4 regions of the Arthrobacter sp. C152 genome follow, and region 1 is predicted to be linked to each of the others. Evidence: riboswitches for the same ligand, from Rfam matches in the RefSeq annotation. Region 1 holds a riboswitch; each other region holds the start of a gene.
The links. Region 1 has a riboswitch for thiamine pyrophosphate ahead of thiC (phosphomethylpyrimidine synthase ThiC). Riboswitches for the same ligand answer to the same signal wherever they lie in the genome.
Positions count from the first base shown of each region.

Region 2: another riboswitch for thiamine pyrophosphate. It lies ahead of thiD (bifunctional hydroxymethylpyrimidine kinase/phosphomethylpyrimidine kinase); the one in region 1 lies ahead of thiC (phosphomethylpyrimidine synthase ThiC).
Region 3: another riboswitch for thiamine pyrophosphate. It lies ahead of ACYSM9_RS05520 (ECF transporter S component); the one in region 1 lies ahead of thiC (phosphomethylpyrimidine synthase ThiC).
Region 4: another riboswitch for thiamine pyrophosphate. It lies ahead of thiO (glycine oxidase ThiO); the one in region 1 lies ahead of thiC (phosphomethylpyrimidine synthase ThiC).

Region 1 covers NZ_JBTZSU010000011.1:16,642-20,800, forward strand. The annotation lists gene ACYSM9_RS10060 (hypothetical protein) at 1-46, opposite strand, end outside; gene ACYSM9_RS10065 (VOC family protein) at 154-1,029, opposite strand; gene ACYSM9_RS10070 (amidohydrolase family protein) at 1,140-2,222, opposite strand; TPP riboswitch at 2,303-2,410, shown strand; gene thiC (phosphomethylpyrimidine synthase ThiC) at 2,405-4,159, shown strand, end outside.
Region 2 covers NZ_JBTZSU010000019.1:7,925-12,083, forward strand. The annotation lists gene thiD (bifunctional hydroxymethylpyrimidine kinase/phosphomethylpyrimidine kinase) at 109-1,626, opposite strand; TPP riboswitch at 1,634-1,731, opposite strand; gene ACYSM9_RS13675 (Rne/Rng family ribonuclease) at 1,862-4,159, opposite strand, start outside.
Region 3 covers NZ_JBTZSU010000005.1:155,876-160,034, forward strand. The annotation lists gene ACYSM9_RS05510 (energy-coupling factor transporter transmembrane component T family protein) at 1-84, opposite strand, end outside; gene ACYSM9_RS05515 (ABC transporter ATP-binding protein) at 81-1,631, opposite strand; gene ACYSM9_RS05520 (ECF transporter S component) at 1,631-2,254, opposite strand; TPP riboswitch at 2,318-2,457, opposite strand; gene ACYSM9_RS05525 (heme-degrading domain-containing protein) at 2,545-3,087, shown strand; gene ACYSM9_RS05530 (DUF4235 domain-containing protein) at 3,170-3,433, shown strand; gene mnhG (monovalent cation/H(+) antiporter subunit G) at 3,437-3,847, opposite strand; gene ACYSM9_RS05540 (monovalent cation/H+ antiporter complex subunit F) at 3,837-4,115, opposite strand; gene ACYSM9_RS05545 (Na+/H+ antiporter subunit E) at 4,112-4,159, opposite strand, start outside.
Region 4 covers NZ_JBTZSU010000014.1:62,653-66,811, forward strand. The annotation lists gene ACYSM9_RS11845 (thiazole synthase) at 1-139, opposite strand, end outside; gene thiS (sulfur carrier protein ThiS) at 144-380, opposite strand; gene thiO (glycine oxidase ThiO) at 377-1,654, opposite strand; TPP riboswitch at 1,647-1,765, opposite strand; gene thiE (thiamine phosphate synthase) at 1,793-2,476, shown strand; gene ACYSM9_RS11865 (RNB domain-containing ribonuclease) at 2,516-3,982, shown strand; gene ACYSM9_RS11870 (MFS transporter) at 3,987-4,159, opposite strand, start outside.

The DNA.
Region 1 (4,159 bases):
TCAGTGCTGCGTCATGGGTGGCGACAAAGATCTCAGTGAAGCCCATGGGATGTGCCCTTCTTCCGTCGGCAAAGCTGCATTCCGGGCGCCGCTGGCCGCCCGGGTGTACGGCATCAGCCTAGTAGCTGCGGGCAGGGCCACGCACGCATGGCCCTACCGGATGGCCACGCGGAGCTTGTTGCGCCACGGATCCTCAAAGCGGAGTTCGGCGCCGGTGTGGTGGGCTGGCACTCCGGCGACCTTGAGCCGGTCAGCCAGCGCCCCGACGTCGTCACCGGCGGGAACTTCGATGAGCACCTCGCCCAGGCCAAGCGTGTCCTTGCGGGGACCGGCGCCGCGGCTGTTCCAGACGTTCATGGCCATGTGGTGGTGGTAGCGCCCGGCGGAGACGAACAACGCCTGGCCGTGCCAGCCGGCGGTTTTTTCGAAGCCGAGTGTTCCGACGTAGAAATCGCGCGCGGTCTGCACGTCGCCCACCTGCAGGTGCACGTGCCCGACGCCGGCGGCCGTGGCGCGCTGGCTTTCAAGTGATTCCTCGGTGAGGTGCTGTTCGAGGTACCGCTGCGGCGGCAGGGCCAGGCTGTCCATGACGACGTCGGTCCCGTTCCATGACCAGTTGCTGCGGGGCCGGTCCCAGTAGAGCTCGATGCCGTTGCCTTCGGGGTCGGTGAAGTAGAAGGCCTCGCTGACGAGGTGGTCGGCGCTGCCGGTGAAGGCCCGCGGCTCGTACTGCGCGGCGGTGGCAATGGTGGCCGCCAGGGACGCCTGGTCCTCGAAGAGCAGCGCGGTGTGGAAGAGGCCCGCCTCGCCCCTGCCGGGGAGGTTCAGGCCCGGGGCCGGCGCGAGGTGCACCAGCGGCTTCCGGAGCCGGCCCAGGTACAGTCCCCCGTCCTGTTCCGCCACGACGTCAAGGCCGAGGGCGCGCTGGTAGTAGTCGGTCATGACCTTCATGTCGCCCACCTTGAGCATGACGGTGCCCATGGCGAGGTCGGCGGGTAGGAGGTCCTGGGTGGTGGCTTCTGCAGTCATTGAATGCTCCCTGTGGTGCGGGCCCTCCGGATGAGGTGTCCACCCATTAAAATTACTTGAAGCTTCAATTTATTCCAAGTGCCGGGCAGGGAATCTCCGGCGGCTTCGGCTCACCGGATGAGCCGGCCGCCGAGCACGACGTGCGCAAGCGCCCTGACCGTCTCTGGCACTGCCCGCGGGTCCTCGGCGCACACCACGACGTCGGCCCGGGCACCTTCGGCGAGATTGTCCCCTCCCAGCCACGTACGGGCTGACCAGCAGGCCGCGTCCAGGGCGGCGGCCATGGGGAGGCCGGCGGCGTGCAGGGCCAGGATTTCGTCCGCAATCCGGCCGTGGCGGATGACGCTGCCGGCGTCCGTGCCGGCGAAGATCCGCACGCCGGCTTCATAGGCCTCCGCTACCCGTTCGGCCCGGCGTTCCCAGAGCGCCCGCATGTGGGCGGCGTAGCGGGGAAACTTCGGCTCCGCCTGCGCGGCGATGTGGGGGAATGTTGCAATGTTGACCAGGGTGGGCACGATCGGCACACCCTGCTCCGCGAAGCGCGGCAGGTGCCGGGGCAGGAGCCCGGTGGCATGCTCGATGCAGTCGATGCCGGCGTCGAGCATCTGGTCGAGGGTGTCTTCGGCGAAGCAGTGGGCCGTTACCCGGGCGCCTTCGTCATGGGCGGCCTGGACGGCATCGCGTACGACGGCGGCGGGAAAGGACGGCGCCAGGTCACCGATGCCCCTGTCGATCCAGTCCCCCACCAGTTTGACCCAGCCGTCGCCGTCGCGCGCCTGCTTGCGGACGGCCTCGACGAGGCCGTCCGGCTCGACTTCCTCCGCGAACCCCCGCAGGTAGCGCCGCGTCCGCGCAATATGCCGGCCGGCACGGATGAGGACGGGGAAGTCCCGGCCGCCCTGCATCCAGCGGGTGTCCGCGGGCGAGCCCGCGTCCCGGACCAGGAGTGTTCCGGCGTTGAGGTCTGCCCTGGCCTGCTCTTCAGCGGTGGCGGAGTCGACGGGCCCGCCGGGGCCGAGGCCAATATGGCAGTGGGCATCCGCGAACCCCGGCAGCACCCACCCGTCGAGGATCCGGCCAGGCGGTGATGCAGGGCGGCTGAACGTGAGCCGGCCATCGACCGACCAGAGCCCGTGCTCCACGCTCTCCGGGCCGGTCAGGATGGGGCCGCTGAACTCGATGACTTCTGGCATCGGTACTTCCTTTCGCTGCCCGCACAGGCTAGCACCGGGGAATGTTACGGGGCTCGCTGCGGGGCGTGTGGTAGCTTCGTTCCTGACCACACGGGTGCCCCTGCAGGGGCTGAGATCGGGCTGACGCAGCCTGCGACCGTTGAACCTGTCCGGGTAATGCCGGCGAAGGAAGTGAGTATTCCTTGAGTACACAAAACACCCAGTTGAACCCTGCCCGGATCCCGGCCGGGGAGTCCGCGGAAGCACCGCAGGTGACCCAGTCCCTGAAGTCGCATTCGCTGGCGTACATCGAAGACGCCGGGTCCGGGATCCGGGTCCCGGTGACCGAGATTGCGCTGCAGGATTCGCCGAACGGCCAGCCCAACCCTCCCTTCCGGACGTACCGGACTGCGGGCCCGGGCAGCGACCCGGTACGCGGCCTGCAGCCCTTCCGGGAGCAGTGGATCGCAGAGCGCGGGGACACCGAAGCGTACAGCGGCCGGGAGCGGAACCTGCTCGACGACGGCCGCTCGGCGCTGCGCCGCGGCGCCGCCTCGGCAGAGTGGAAGGGCGCGCAGCCGGTGCCCCGCCGCGCCGTCGAAGGCCGCACGGTGACCCAAATGCACTATGCCCGGCAGGGGATCATCACGCCGGAAATGCGGTTCGTGGCGCTTCGGGAGAACTGCGACGTCGAACTGGTCCGCAGCGAGCTGGCCGCCGGCCGGGCGATCATCCCCAGCAACATCAACCACCCCGAATCCGAGCCGATGATCATCGGCAAGGCCTTCCTGGTGAAGATCAACGCCAACATCGGCAACTCTGCGGTCACCAGCTCCATCGCCGAAGAGGTGGACAAGCTGCAGTGGGCCACCCAGTGGGGCGCCGACACGGTCATGGACCTGTCCACCGGCGACGACATCCACACCACCAGGGAGTGGATCATCCGCAACTCCCCCGTGCCGATCGGCACCGTTCCCATCTACCAGGCCCTGGAAAAAGTCAACGGCGAAGCGAACGCCCTGACCTGGGAGATCTTCCGCGACACCGTGATTGAACAGTGCGAGCAGGGCGTGGACTACATGACCATCCACGCCGGCGTGCTGCTGCGTTATGTGCCGCTGACCGCCAACCGGGTCACGGGCATCGTCTCGCGCGGCGGGTCCATCATGGCCGGCTGGTGCCTTGCACACCACCAGGAGAACTTCCTCTACACCCACTTCGACGAGCTCTGCGAAATCTTCGCCAAGTACGACGTCGCGTTCTCCCTGGGCGACGGCCTGCGCCCCGGTGCCACCGCGGACGCCAACGACGCCGCCCAGTTCGCCGAGCTGGACACCCTGGCAGAGCTCACCCAGCGCGCCTGGGAATACGACGTCCAGGTGATGGTGGAAGGCCCCGGCCACGTGCCGTTCCACCTGGTCCGCGAAAACGTGGAGCGCCAGCAGGAACTCTGCAAGGGCGCCCCGTTCTACACCCTGGGCCCCCTGGTGACCGACGTCGCCCCCGGCTATGACCACATCACCTCGGCCATCGGCGCCACGGAAATCGCCCGGTACGGCACCGCGATGCTCTGCTACGTCACCCCGAAGGAACACCTGGGCCTGCCCAACAAGGACGACGTGAAGACGGGCGTGATCACCTACAAGATCGCGGCCCACGCCGCGGACCTCGCCAAGGGGCACCCGGGCGCGCACGAACGGGACGACGCCCTGTCCAAGGCCCGCTTCGAGTTCCGCTGGCGGGACCAGTTCGCGCTGTCCCTGGACCCCGAGACGGCCGAGGCGTTCCACGACGAAACCCTTCCGGCCGAACCGGCCAAAACGGCCCACTTCTGCTCCATGTGCGGGCCGAAGTTCTGCTCGATGCGGATCAGCCAGGACATCCGGGACGAATACGGGTCGGCCGATTCGCAGGCGGCGCTGGCGGAAATGGCATCCGGAATGCGGGAGAAGAGCGAG
Region 2 (4,159 bases), on a different contig from region 1:
CCGCAAATGAGGCTGGTTCCGGCGGGTGGGTTGTGATAGTAACCACAGGCCCACGGCCGCGCCGTCACCGTGCCGTTCCATGATACCGGCGCAGTTGCCGGCGGAACGTCAGGAATGCAGCCGCGGCGCGTCGAAGAAATCGACTTCGAGCTGGCAGGACTGCCGGAAGGCCGTCACCATGGCGTCCCGTTCGTTGTCAGGGGCGTTCCGCCCGGCCGCGTCCACAATCGAGATGGCCTGGCGGGTGGCCTCGGCGAAGGCTTCGTCGGCGTAGGTGCGCAGCCAGTCCGCATACGGGTGGCCGTGGGGCTCCCCCGCCGCCAGGAACTGGGCGTGCAGCTTTTCGCCCACTTCGGCGTAGAGCCAGAAGCAGGGCAGGACCGCGGCGGCCAGCACCGCGTAACTGCCCGACGCCGATGCCGCGGTCAGGTGGTCAACGTAGGACTTGGTCACGGGGCCCAGGCCGCGCTGCGCCGGGCGGGTGCTCAGCCACGACCGGTGCAGCTCCGATTCCACCTCGAGGCACTGCCGGGCAGACCCGGCCCAGAACAGCTGTTCCGCCTCCGACGGGGCCAGCGCACTGGCCCTCGCCAGGACCCGGGAGTAGCCGTTGAGGTAGATCGCGTCCTGGGCGAGGTAGTAGGCAAACTCTTTCTCGGGAAGGTGGCCGCCGGCCAGGCCCCGGATGAAGTCCAGCTCATGGATTTCGGCCAGGTACGGCTCGGATTCGGACCACAGCCGTGCCGCGAAGCCGCCCTCCGGCAGGGAAGGCCGGACGTGGTGGAAATGGTGGACGGGCCCGTTCCCCTGCCCCACCTCCAGCTGTCCGGAGTTTTCCAGGGCTCCGGCCAGCCACGGCTTGACCGTACGCAGGGATGCTTCCCAGTTGCCCACGCGCGCCTGCACGGTGGCCATCGCGGAGGACAGCGAGCAGCCCGTCCCGTGGCTGTTGCGGGTGGGCACCCGCTCTCCAGGCACCTCCACCACTTCGCTGGAGAGCTGGCCGGAGGTGTTCACCAGCGCATCCGGGCAGGCGGATCCGCCCAGGTGCCCGCCTTTCACCAGGATGGTGGCACCGGTGGCGTCGGCCAGCCGCCGCCCTTGCTCCAGTGCCGCCGCCCACGTTTGCGCCTGCTCTTCGCCCACCAGCATGGCAAGCTCGGGCAGGTTGGGGGTGATGAGGTGGGCCAGGGGCAGCAGGTCACGGAGCGCGGCTTCCGCGGATTCCTTCAGCAGCCGGTCGCCGCTGGTGGCCACCATCACCGGGTCCAGGACCACGACGGCGGGACGCACCGCGGCAAGCCAGTCACGGACGATGCCGATGACGGCGTCGTCGCCCAGCATGCCGATCTTAACCGCGTCGATGCAGATGTCGTCGCTGACCGCCTCGAGTTGCTGGGCCAGGAAGGCGGCAGGGGGAACGTGGACCGCCTGGACGCCGCGGGTGTTCTGCGCTGTCAGGGCGGTGATGGCTGCCATGCCATACCCGCCGTGCGCGGCGATGCTCTTAAGGTCGGCTTGGATGCCGGCGCCACCGGAGGGGTCGGATCCTGCGATGGACAGGACCCGTGGGATCGCGCGCCCCGCTGGCTTCACGGCGCTTCCGGACGCAGCTGGCAGGGGCATGGAAAGGGTCGAAGACAACGGACATCCCTTCGCCGGTACTAGCCGGACAGGTTCAACGGGTGTGGATCTCAGCCGGCCCTGTGCGCGGCACCCCGTGTCGGTTTCCAGACTAGCTGTTATGGCCGGCCCGCAATAGGTGACTGCCGCGGATGCAGGAAGTCCCCGCCCGTGGGCCGTTCCCCTGGCGTGAGGGAAACGGCCCGCGGCGCGGGGACTTCCGGTGATGCGTTGGCGCCTAGAGCTCCGACGCGGGCACTCCGACACCGAGGATAATCGGTTCCTCGGCGGGCTTGCCAGCAGCGGCTGACTGGGCTTTCGCCGTTTCCGGAGCCTTGGCCTCGTGCGAGTGCCCGGCGGCGGACCCCGGCGCGCTCTCGTGGTGCTGGACGGTGGTCTCGTTGGCAGCGCCCTGGGCGCGGCTGGCACCCCGGTGGCGCCGCGGCCGGCGCTGGCGGGACTGGTCCGGGGCAGCCGCTGCCGTTTCCGGGCCGGCCGCCGCAGGATTGGCCTCCGGCGCAGCCTCGGCGGGCGCGGTTTCCACCGCGGGAGCAGGCTGCGCGGTTTCCACGGCAGGAGCGGGCTGTCCCAGGTGCGCGAAAGCTTCCGCGAGCCGGTCCAGGGTGAGCGCGGGCTGGGCCTGCTGCTCCCCTGCGTGGTCCACGAACGGCAACGGCACTGTTTCGCCGCCGAAGGTGAGGACGGCAGCCGGCCGGGTGCCGGCGTCGTGCTTCTCCGGCTCTGCCGGGGACTCCTGCTGCACCAGCGGCTGGGCCGGCGCCGCCTGCCGGGCGGCCGCAACCTCGTCATCGTGCAGGTGCGCCGCGTGGGCGGCAGCGGCGATGTTGGCCAGGGCGAGCCTGGTGGCCTCCGCCTTCGCGTGCCGCTCGGCGTCGGCCGGGTCCGGATGGACGGTGTGCACATGCACGGGCGCCGCCGGGGCAGCTTCCGGCTGCTGGCCGCCGCGCCCGCGCCGCCGCTTGCGCTCGGAACGTCCGGCGGGCTGGCCGTTGTCGGTCCGGTGCCCCTCGTTCCGGGATGCTTCCGGCCTGGATTCGGGCCGGTTGTCCGAACGCTGTACGTGGTGCTCCGCCGCGACAATGTTGGCACGGCGGTGCTCCACGGGGTCGTCGTGGGTGACCACGCCGCGGCCGGCGCAGGCCTCGCACTGCTCGCCGAAGACTTCGAGCAGGCCGGTGCCCATGCGCTTGCGGGTCATCTGGACCAGGCCCAGCGAGGTGACCTCGGCCACCTGGTGCTTGGTGCGGTCCCGGCCCAGGCACTCCACCAGGCGGCGCAGTACAAGGTCGCGGTTGGATTCCAGGACCATGTCGATGAAGTCGATGACGATGATGCCGCCGATGTCCCTCAGGCGGAGCTGGCGCACCACTTCCTCGGCAGCCTCGAGGTTGTTCTTCGTGACTGTTTCTTCGAGGTTGCCGCCGCTGCCGGTGAACTTGCCGGTGTTGACGTCCACCACGGTCATGGCTTCGGTCCGGTCGATCACCAGGGAGCCGCCGGAGGGCAGGAAGACCTTGCGCTCCAGGGCCTTGTGGATCTGCTCGTCAATGCGCCAGGCCGAGAAGATGTCCTGGTCCTTGGTCCACTTTTCCAGGCGGCCCACCAGGTCCGGCGCCACATAGGTGACGTAGGCCTCGATGGTGTCCCACGCTTCTTCGCCGGACACGATCAGCTTCGAGAAGTCCTCGTTGAAGACATCCCGGACCACCTTGATGGTGAGGTCCGGTTCGCCGTACAGCAGTTCCGGCGCCAGGATCTTCGTGGACGTGGACTGGCTTTCAATCCCCTCCCACTGGGCACGGAGGCGGTTGATGTCGTGGGTCAGCTCCTCCTCGGAAGCGCCTTCGGCAGCGGTGCGGACAATGACGCCTGCCTGCTCCGGGAGCCGGTCCTTGAGGATGCGCTTGAGCCGGTTGCGCTCGACGTCGGGCAGCTTGCGGGAGATGCCGGTCATGGAACCACCCGGCACGTAGACCAAGTACCGGCCCGGAAGGGAGATCTGGCTGGTGAGGCGGGCGCCCTTGTGGCCCACGGGGTCCTTGGTCACCTGGACCAGGACGGTGTCGCCGGACTTCAGGGCGTTTTCGATGCGGCGCTGCTTGCCTTCGAGGTTGACGGCCTCCCAGTTCACCTCACCGGCGTAGAGCACGGCGTTGCGGCCGCGCCCGATGTCGACGAACGCAGCCTCCATGGAGGGCAGCACGTTCTGCACCTTGCCCAGGTACACGTTGCCGATCAGGGAGTCCTGCTGGGTCTTGGAGACGAAGTGCTCGGCCAGGACGCCGTCCTCGAGGACGGCGATCTGGATCCTGTCGTCGCGCTGCCGGACGATCATCTGCCGGTCGACGGACTCCCGGCGCGCCAGGAACTCCGCTTCGGTAATCACGGTGCGGCGGCGGCCGGTGTCGCGGGACTCGCGGCGGCGCTGCTTCTTGGCTTCCAGGCGGGTGGAGCCCTTGACGCTGGCCACCCGGTCGCTGGCCGGCGCCTCGCTCACGGAGCGGGGGGCACGCAC
Region 3 (4,159 bases), on a different contig from region 1:
GAGCACGACGGCGGCGAACTTGCTCAGCGGGTTGGCCCGGGTCAGGAGCGCGTGGTTGCCGCGCAGGGTGAGTTGCTGCCTCATGGCGCCACCGCTTCCGCCGCGGCCATCCGCAGTTCGGCCCCGCCCAGGGCGGCGGTGAACTCGGCATCGTGCGTCACGGAGACCACCGCGGTGCCGGCGTCCAGTAGTTCGGACAGGAACGATGCCAGCTCCGCCCAGGTGTTGGCGTCCTGGCCGAAGGTGGGCTCGTCCAGCACCAGGACCTGCGGGCTGGCGGCCAGGACGGTGGCTACGGACAGCCGCCGCTTCTCGCCGCCGGACAGGGTGTACGGGTTGGCATCCACCAGGGCGGTCAGCCGGAGCCGCTCCAGCAGCTCGTCGACCCGTTCCCCGCCGTGGCCCAGGTGGCGTGGGCCGAAGCGCAGTTCATCGAGCACCTTGCCCGTCACGAATTGGTGCTCCGGCTCCTGGAACACGGTGCCAACCCGCGAAATCAGCTGTTCGGCCTTCCACTTGTACGGATCGATGCCCGCGCCGCGGCTCAGGTCCAGCGTGGCGGACACCGTCCCTGCCACCGGTTCCAGCAGGCCGGCGAGCGTCAGGGCGAAGGTCGATTTACCGGCACCGTTCGGCCCGGTGATGGCCAGCGCCTCCCCCGCCCGGACCTGGGCCGTGAGGCCTTCCTGGACCGGGACCGGCGGCACCTTCCGGAAGCCGCTGCGGCGCGGACGCTCGCGGGAAACGGCAAGCTGCTCGGCGGCCAGCAGGAGGTTGCCCGCCCCGGCGGCCGGAACTGCCGCACGGCTTCGGGTTGCCGGCACGTAACCGGGCACCCAGACTCCCGCGGCAGCGAGCATGGTCCGGGCCTCTGCAAGGACGCGGTCCGGCGGGCCGTCCAGGAGTACGGCATCCTCAGTGGCGGAGCCGGGCTGCAGGACCACGATCCGGTCCACGACGTCCTTCCACACGGATACCCGGTGTTCCACCACCACCAGCGTGGCCCCGGTCTTGTCGAGGCAGCGGGCGACGGCGTCGCGGACTTCCAGCACTCCGTCCGGGTCCAGGTTGGCGGTGGGTTCGTCCAGCAGGATCAGTCCGGGGCGCATGGCAAGGATGCCGGCCAGCGCGAGGCGCTGCTTCTGCCCGCCGGACAAGGCCGACGTCGGGTGGTCCAGCGGAAGGTGGGCAAGCCCGACGTCGTCCAGCGCCTCGTGTACGCGCGCCCAGATGGCGTCGCGGGGCACCGCGAGGTTCTCGGCGCCGAAGGCGGCGTCGTCACCCAGCCGCGACAGGACCACCTGGGTCTCCGGGTCCTGCTGCATCAGCCCGGCATGGCCGCGCCGGGCGCGCGGGGACTCCCCGTCGACCAGCAGCGAACCCGCCTCGTCGGCATCCCCCGCCTCGCCGTCGTCATTCACATCCCCCAGCACCCCGGCAAGGGCATGCAGGAGCGTGGACTTTCCGGCGCCGGAGGGACCCAGCAGGAGCACGCGCTCCCCCGGGCTGATGTCAAGGTTGAGGGCGTTGACGGCCGGCTTGGACCTGCCGGCATGCCGCCAGCCCCAGCCTCGGGCGGTGATGGCGGCAGGCCTGGCGGGAGCCCCGGCGTCCTGGGAAGCGGCGGGCATCAGGAGAAGACGGGCTCCGTTGCGGCCTTGCGCGAGGCGAAGGAGCTCAGGACCCCGGTGCGGGCCAAGCCGCGGGTCGCGATCCAGGACAGAGCGCCGGCGATGATGGCTCCGGAGACCATGCAGAAGACGATGTAGGCCAGCTTGTCCGCGCCGGAGTAGGCGATGTTCCAGCCCCAGGGCGCGAAGGAGTCGTTCAGGCCGCAGAACAGGCCGGATGCCGCACCGGCCAGCAGGGACACGGGCAGGTTGAACTTGCGGTAGACGAAGATCGCGAAGACGATCTCCGCGCCCAGGCCCTGGACGAAGCCGGAGAACAGGACGGACGTGCCATACTGCGAACCCATGAGGAGTTCACCGGTGGCTGCCACGGTTTCGCAGAACAGCGCGGCTCCGGGCTTGCGGATGATCAGCATCCCCAGGACACCCGGGATCATCCAGCCGCCGGCGATGAGGCCGGTCAGGGGCGGGTAGGCCGCGTTCATCGGCACGGATACCGCGGCCGCGCCCTGGGACCAGGCCCAGAAAATGACGCCGCCGGCGATGGCGACGAGGGCCGCCACCACAATGTCCACGACGCGCCAGGACTTGCTGGTGGTCTTCTTGATTGCTGCTGTGCTCATGTGATCCTCCTGGGTAACAGGAGGGGAAAGCGAGGCAATCCGGCATTGACTGCCGTTGCCAATCACTTCGAGAACTCGACTCCCTTGCGCCGGTACTAACCGGATCAGGTTCGAGGGTCTGCGGCGGTCCGCACTCTCAGCGCCCACCTGCGGTTTCCCGGCCTGGCCGGGATGCCGACGGCGGCGCTCCCCTGTCGTTGTAAATGGTGGTTTTGGTTCAATTCAGGCGTGTATTTCAGCCCTTGCGGGCGTGGTCAAGTTTACACCTGGCGAGGGGTAGATTGTGGGGCATGAGTGCCAATCCGCCGCATGTGACCGAGTTCGATCCGGATTCCCTCGACACGCAGCCCGAAGGGTCCCTGGAGGCGTTGATCGCCCGCGTCGAGGCGGAGGTCCGGGAGCTGCAGTTCCCCGGGTTTTCCCCGGATGACGCCCTGAACCTTGGCCTCCTCCTCGTGGAACTGGGCAAGGAGCGGGACCTTCCCATCGCCATCGACATCACCAAGGGCGAGCAAGTCCTCTTCCATGTCGCACTGCCGGGCGCCACGCCTGACAACGGCCACTGGATCCGGGCCAAGCAGCGCACCGCCGCACGGTACGAGGTGCCGTCGCTCCTGGTGGGCCTGCGGGGCCGGCTGGGCGGCGGCCGGATTGAAGACAACGCCTGGTTCGACCAGTCCCGCTACGCCGCGCACGGGGGTGCCTTCCCCATCTTCGTCACGGGAGTGGGAGCGGTGGCCACCGTCACCGTTTCCGGGCTGCCCCAGGTGCAGGACCACGACCTGGTGGTGGAAGCCCTCCGGGACGTCCTCGGCTCGGCTCTGGACGGATAGGGCGGGCGGGCCTGGCCGGGCCGCCCGGGGTCAGCGGTTAGGCTGGAGGCAGTCCGCTTTCCGCCGTCAAGGAGTACTGGGAATGAACCTTTTCATCAAGCTGCTCGGAACCGGGGTGAGCCTGCTCGCGGGCCTGGCCGGAACCAAGGTGGTCAACACCGTCTGGGAAAAGACCACCGGGCAGAAAGCGCCCACCGGCAAGAACGAGGATGTCCCCACCAGCCTGCGTTCGGCCCTGACCTTCGCGTTGATTTCGGCGTCGGTCAGCGCCATCATCCAGGTCCTGGCCAACCGCGGCACCCAGCGCGCCATCGCACGCTTCGCCAAGAGCCAGGACATCGTCTAGGACCTAGCGCGCACCGCCGTCGCCGGAGCCGTCCCCGCGGGCAGCCTCGGCGGCGGCTTTTTGCACGACGGCCTCGAGTTCGTCCGCGCTGAGCAGTTCCCGGTGCAGGTGCTTGGTGCGGTATCCCGCCCGGCCCACCATGTGCGCGGACACGGGGACCGTGAGGAGCTGGAAGATCCAGGCCACCAGCAGCACCGGCCACACCCACCACGTCCTCAGCTGCAGGCCTATGGCTGCCAGCAGCAGGAACAGGCCCAGGACCTGGGGCTTGGTGGCCGCGTGCATCCGGGTCAGCAGGTCCGGGAAGCGCAGCAGGCCGACGGCGGCCGCGAGGGACATCAGGGCGCCGACCACCATAAAGACGGCCGAGGCCACGTCGATCCAGGCATCGGGGCCGGAGAAGTCAGGATTCATTGGGGTCAACCCTCCGGTCGGCAACGAAGCGGGCCACTGTCACGGACCCGATGAAGCCGATGATGGAGATGGCCACCACCAGCATGAGGTTGTTCAGGTGGCGGTTCACTGCCATGTCGATGCACAGGGCGGCGCCCAGGATGGCGAGCAGCACGTCGGCCGCGAGTACCCGGTCCAGCAGCGAGGGGCCGCGCGCGATCCTGATGATCGCCCCCGCGGCGGCCAGGGAAAGGATGACGGCTGTCACGGCCAGGACTGCCTGCATCATGCGGCTGCCTCCGTTCGTACGGCTTCGAGTTCCTCGCGGGAGCC
Region 4 (4,159 bases), on a different contig from region 1:
GGGCGGCGCCGAGGCCGTCCAGGCTGGGCGCGCCACCGGTGCCCATGATCAGCCGGGATCCCAGTTCGACGCCGTCGATCACCAGGGCGTCGCCGTTGCCGGCCTGGCCGGCGGGATTGATGGTGCTGGTTTCGGTCATGGTGTCAGCCTCCCTGTACTGCCGTGACTAGTTCGATCTCGTCACCGTCGGCGAGCGCCGTGGCGAACCATTGGCTGCGCGGCACCACCTGGGCGTTGTGCGCGACGGCGACGCCGAGCTTCCTGCCGTCCGTCGCCTGGCCGTTGGCGGCGAGTGGGCGGCCGGTGACCTGGCTGACGAGCATGGTGATGGACGCGCCATCAGCCACCGTGTGGGGGTTTCCGTTGAGGGTGATGTTCATGCAGTCTCCTTGGTGTGCGTGCCGGCGGCTGTCAGGGGCCGGGAGAACCGGTCCGGGACGAAGGGCTCCCAGCGGGGATCGGCCGTGCCGTCCATCAGGTCCCTGCAGATGGCTGCCGCCGCGGGGGTGAGCAGGACGCCGTGGCGGAAGAATCCGGTGGCGATGACAAGGCCCGGAACATGGCCCGGGCCGGCGCCGGCGGGCTGCGGAACCCGGCCCAGCAGCGGGGCGTTGTCGGGGGTGCCGGGACGCGCGCGGGCGGTGCATTCCAGCAGCTCCAGTTCGGCGACGGCCGGCACCAGGGCCTGGGCGTCCCGCAGAAGCTGGTAGACGCCGCCGGCGCTTAGGCCGCCGGAGAGCGCGTCCTCCCGCTGGGTGGCACCGATGACCACGGTTCCGTCCTGGCGGGGGACGATGTACACCGGAATTCCGTGGACCAGCCCCCGGACGGTGGCGGTCACCAGCGGCCGGAGGTGCCGCGGCACGGCAAGGCGGAGGATGTCGCCGTGCACGGGACGCAGGGGCAGCTCAAGCCCCGCGGGCAGGCTCTCCAGTGCCCCTGCCTGCAGCCCGTTGGCCACCACGGTTTCCGCCGCCCGGATGCTGCCACCCCCGGCGAGGTGGACTCCGGCGACGGCACCGCCTTCCCACCGGAGCCCGGTTGCCCGGTCCGGCACGGCAAACCCGTCCACGGCCCCGGCCGCGGCCACGTCCGGTGTTGCCAGGGCAGCGGCGGCGAGCGCCCGGCGCAGGGACGCGACCAGCCGCCGCGGATCCACCTGGTGGTCGGCGGGGGTGTCCAGCGCGCAGGCGATCCCGGGGCTCAGCAGGGGCTCGCGGCGGCGGGCCTCCCGGACCGTGAGGGGCTCCACCGCCAGCCCGTTGGCCTGCTGCACGGCGCGGAGGTCCATGAAGGCCGCGCGGTCGGCGGCGTCGGCACCCACGGCGAGGGTCGGCGTCGTCTGGTATCCGGAATCGGAACCCGAAGCCGCGGCGACGCCGGCGGCAAAGCCGGGCCACAGCGATGACGATTCGAGCATGAGTTCCAGGAGGTCTTCCTCCTGGTAATGCAGTTCGCTGACCGGGGCCAGCATGCCTGCCGCGGCCCAGCTGGCACCGGTTCCCGGGGCGTCATCGACCAGCACGACCGAACGTCCGGAACGCTGTACCTCCCAGGCGATGCCGTGCCCCACCACTCCCCCGCCGATGACGGCGACGTCGGCCTGGATGGGGGGATCCGCGGGCCCGGGCGAAATGTTGAGGGGGCTGCTCACATGTTTCCTTCCCTACGCCGGCATTAACCGGATCAGGTCAAGCGGTCGGCTCTGACGCCCTCTCAGCCCGGCGCTTTGTGACAGCTGCCGCGGGCTCCCGCAGTACCTGCCCAGTTTAGAGGAACTAGGCTTGCAGGCATGAATCAGTCCCCCTCATTAATTCCCGCCCTGGACGCCGCCCGCCTGTACCTCTGCACGGACGCGCGCCGGGACCGCGGCGACTTCGCGGAATTCGTCGATGCCGCCTTCGCGGGCGGCGTTGACATCATCCAGCTGCGCGACAAGGGCATCGAGGCGGCGGAGGAACTGGACCTCCTGGCGGTGCTGAAGGAGGCAGCGGTGCGCCATGGCCGGCTGTGGGCCGTCAACGACCGGGCGGACATCGCGGTCTTGTCCGGGGCTCCGGTGTTCCACATCGGCCAAAAGGACCTGCCGCTGGCGGCGGCGCGCACCCTGGTCAACGGCAATGCGGCCATCGGCCTCTCCAGCCACACCCCCGCCCAGGTGGACGCCGCGCTCGACGCCGCAGCGGGTCCCTCCGGCCTGGATTACTTCTGCGTAGGCCCCGTCTGGGCCACGCCCACCAAACCCGGCAGGACCGCCGTCGGCCCTGAACTCGTGAAGTACGCGGCCGAAGCATCCCGGCAGGCCGGGGACGCCGTGCCCTGGTTTGCCATCGGCGGCGTCGACCACGGCAACGTGCACGAGGTGGCTGAAGCGGGTGCGCGCAGGATCGTGGTGGTGCGCGCCATCACGGAGGCCGCAGATCCCGCCGCGGCCGCCTCCTCCCTGCTCGACGCGTTGGACGCCGCCGGGTCCTGAGCCTGCGCTATCGGCGCACTTGGGGATACGCTGAGTTTTGTGTCACACCATCGGCTGGCCCCCAACGTCCACGACCACAAGAATGCCCTTGAGGCGGCGTTGGGTGCGCTGCGGACGGAACTGGAGCTGCCCGGCCCCTACCCCGCGGAAGCCGTAGAGGACGCCGAAGCGGCCGTCGCCTCGCTCGAGCTGCCGGCCTACGACCTGACCGGCGTAGGGTTCGTCACCATCGACCCCGCCTCCTCCACGGACTTGGACCAGGCGGTCTTCATCGAGCAGGAGGGCGCGGGCTACCGCGTGTTGTACGCGATAGCCGACGTGCCGGCCTTTGTGGCCCCGGGAGGTCCGCTGGATGCCGAGACGCGGCGCCGCGGCCAGACCTTCTACGCGCCGGACGGCCGCATCCCGCTCCATCCGGAGGTCATCAGTGAGGGCGCCGGCAGCCTGCTGCCGGGCCAGGACTGCTCTGCTTTCGTGTGGCATTTCGTGCTCGACGGCGACGCCGAAGTTTCCTCGGTCGGCGTCCGGCGTGCCCGGGTCCGCAGCCGTGACAAGCTCAGTTACAAGGGTGCCCAGGCGGCCCTGGACGCCGGCAGCGCCCACCCCGTGCTGGAGTTGCTCCGCGAGGTGGGCCTGAAGCGGGTGCAGCTGGAGCGGGCACGCAACGGCGCCAGCCTGAACATGCCGGAGCAGGAGATTGTCCAGCTGCCCGACGGCGGCTTCCGGATCGACGCCGTCCCGCAGCTTCCCATCGAGGACTGGAATGCGCAGATTTCGCTGATGACGGGCATGGCGGCCGCGCAGATGATGCTCGCCGGCAAGGTGGGCATCCTGCGCACCATGCCCGCGCCGGACGAACGCTCCCTGCGGCATTTCCGGCTGCAGACCGAGGTGCTGGGCAGGCCGTGGGACGGGGAAATGAGCTACGGCGAATATCTGCGGTCCCTGGACCCCAGGGACCCGCGCCAGCTGGCCATCATGCATTCGGCCGGCATGCTGTTCCGGGGCGCCTCCTACACGGCCTTTGACGGGGACGTGCCCGAAGACGCCGTCCAGTCAGCCATCGGTGCCGCGTACGCCCACACCACCGCTCCCCTGCGCCGCCTGGTGGACCGCTTCGTGCTGGTGATCTGCGAGGCGTTGAGTAACGGCGGGGACGTGCCCTCCTGGGCCCGCGAAGCCCTTCCGCTGCTGCCGGGGATCATGGCCGGGTCGGACCAGCTGGCGTCCCGGATGGAGCGCATGGCCCTGGACACGGTGGAGGCTGCGCTCCTGGTGAACCACATCGGGCAGGAGTTCGACGCGATCGTGATCTCCGGTTCCAAGCCGCAGAACGGAAACGGCAACGGCAAGAACGGGAACGGCAACTCGGGCATCATCCAGGTGGCCGAGCCCGCAGTGACCGCCCGTTGCGCGGGTGAACTCGAATCCGGCACCAAGGTCAGGGTCCGGCTGCTTGCCTCGGACATCGCTGCCCGGCAGGTCCATTTCGAACTCGTTCCCTAGGGTCTCAGCGCACGCCGTGGTGGTCGGTGCGGCGCATGCGCACCGCAACGACCACGCCGGAAGCGGCGGTGAGGACAGCGACGGCGGCGGTGGCGGCAGGGATGCCGAAGGCGTCCGCGATCACTCCCGACAGCAGGGCACCCACGGCGAATCCGGAGTCGCGCCACAGCCTGTAAA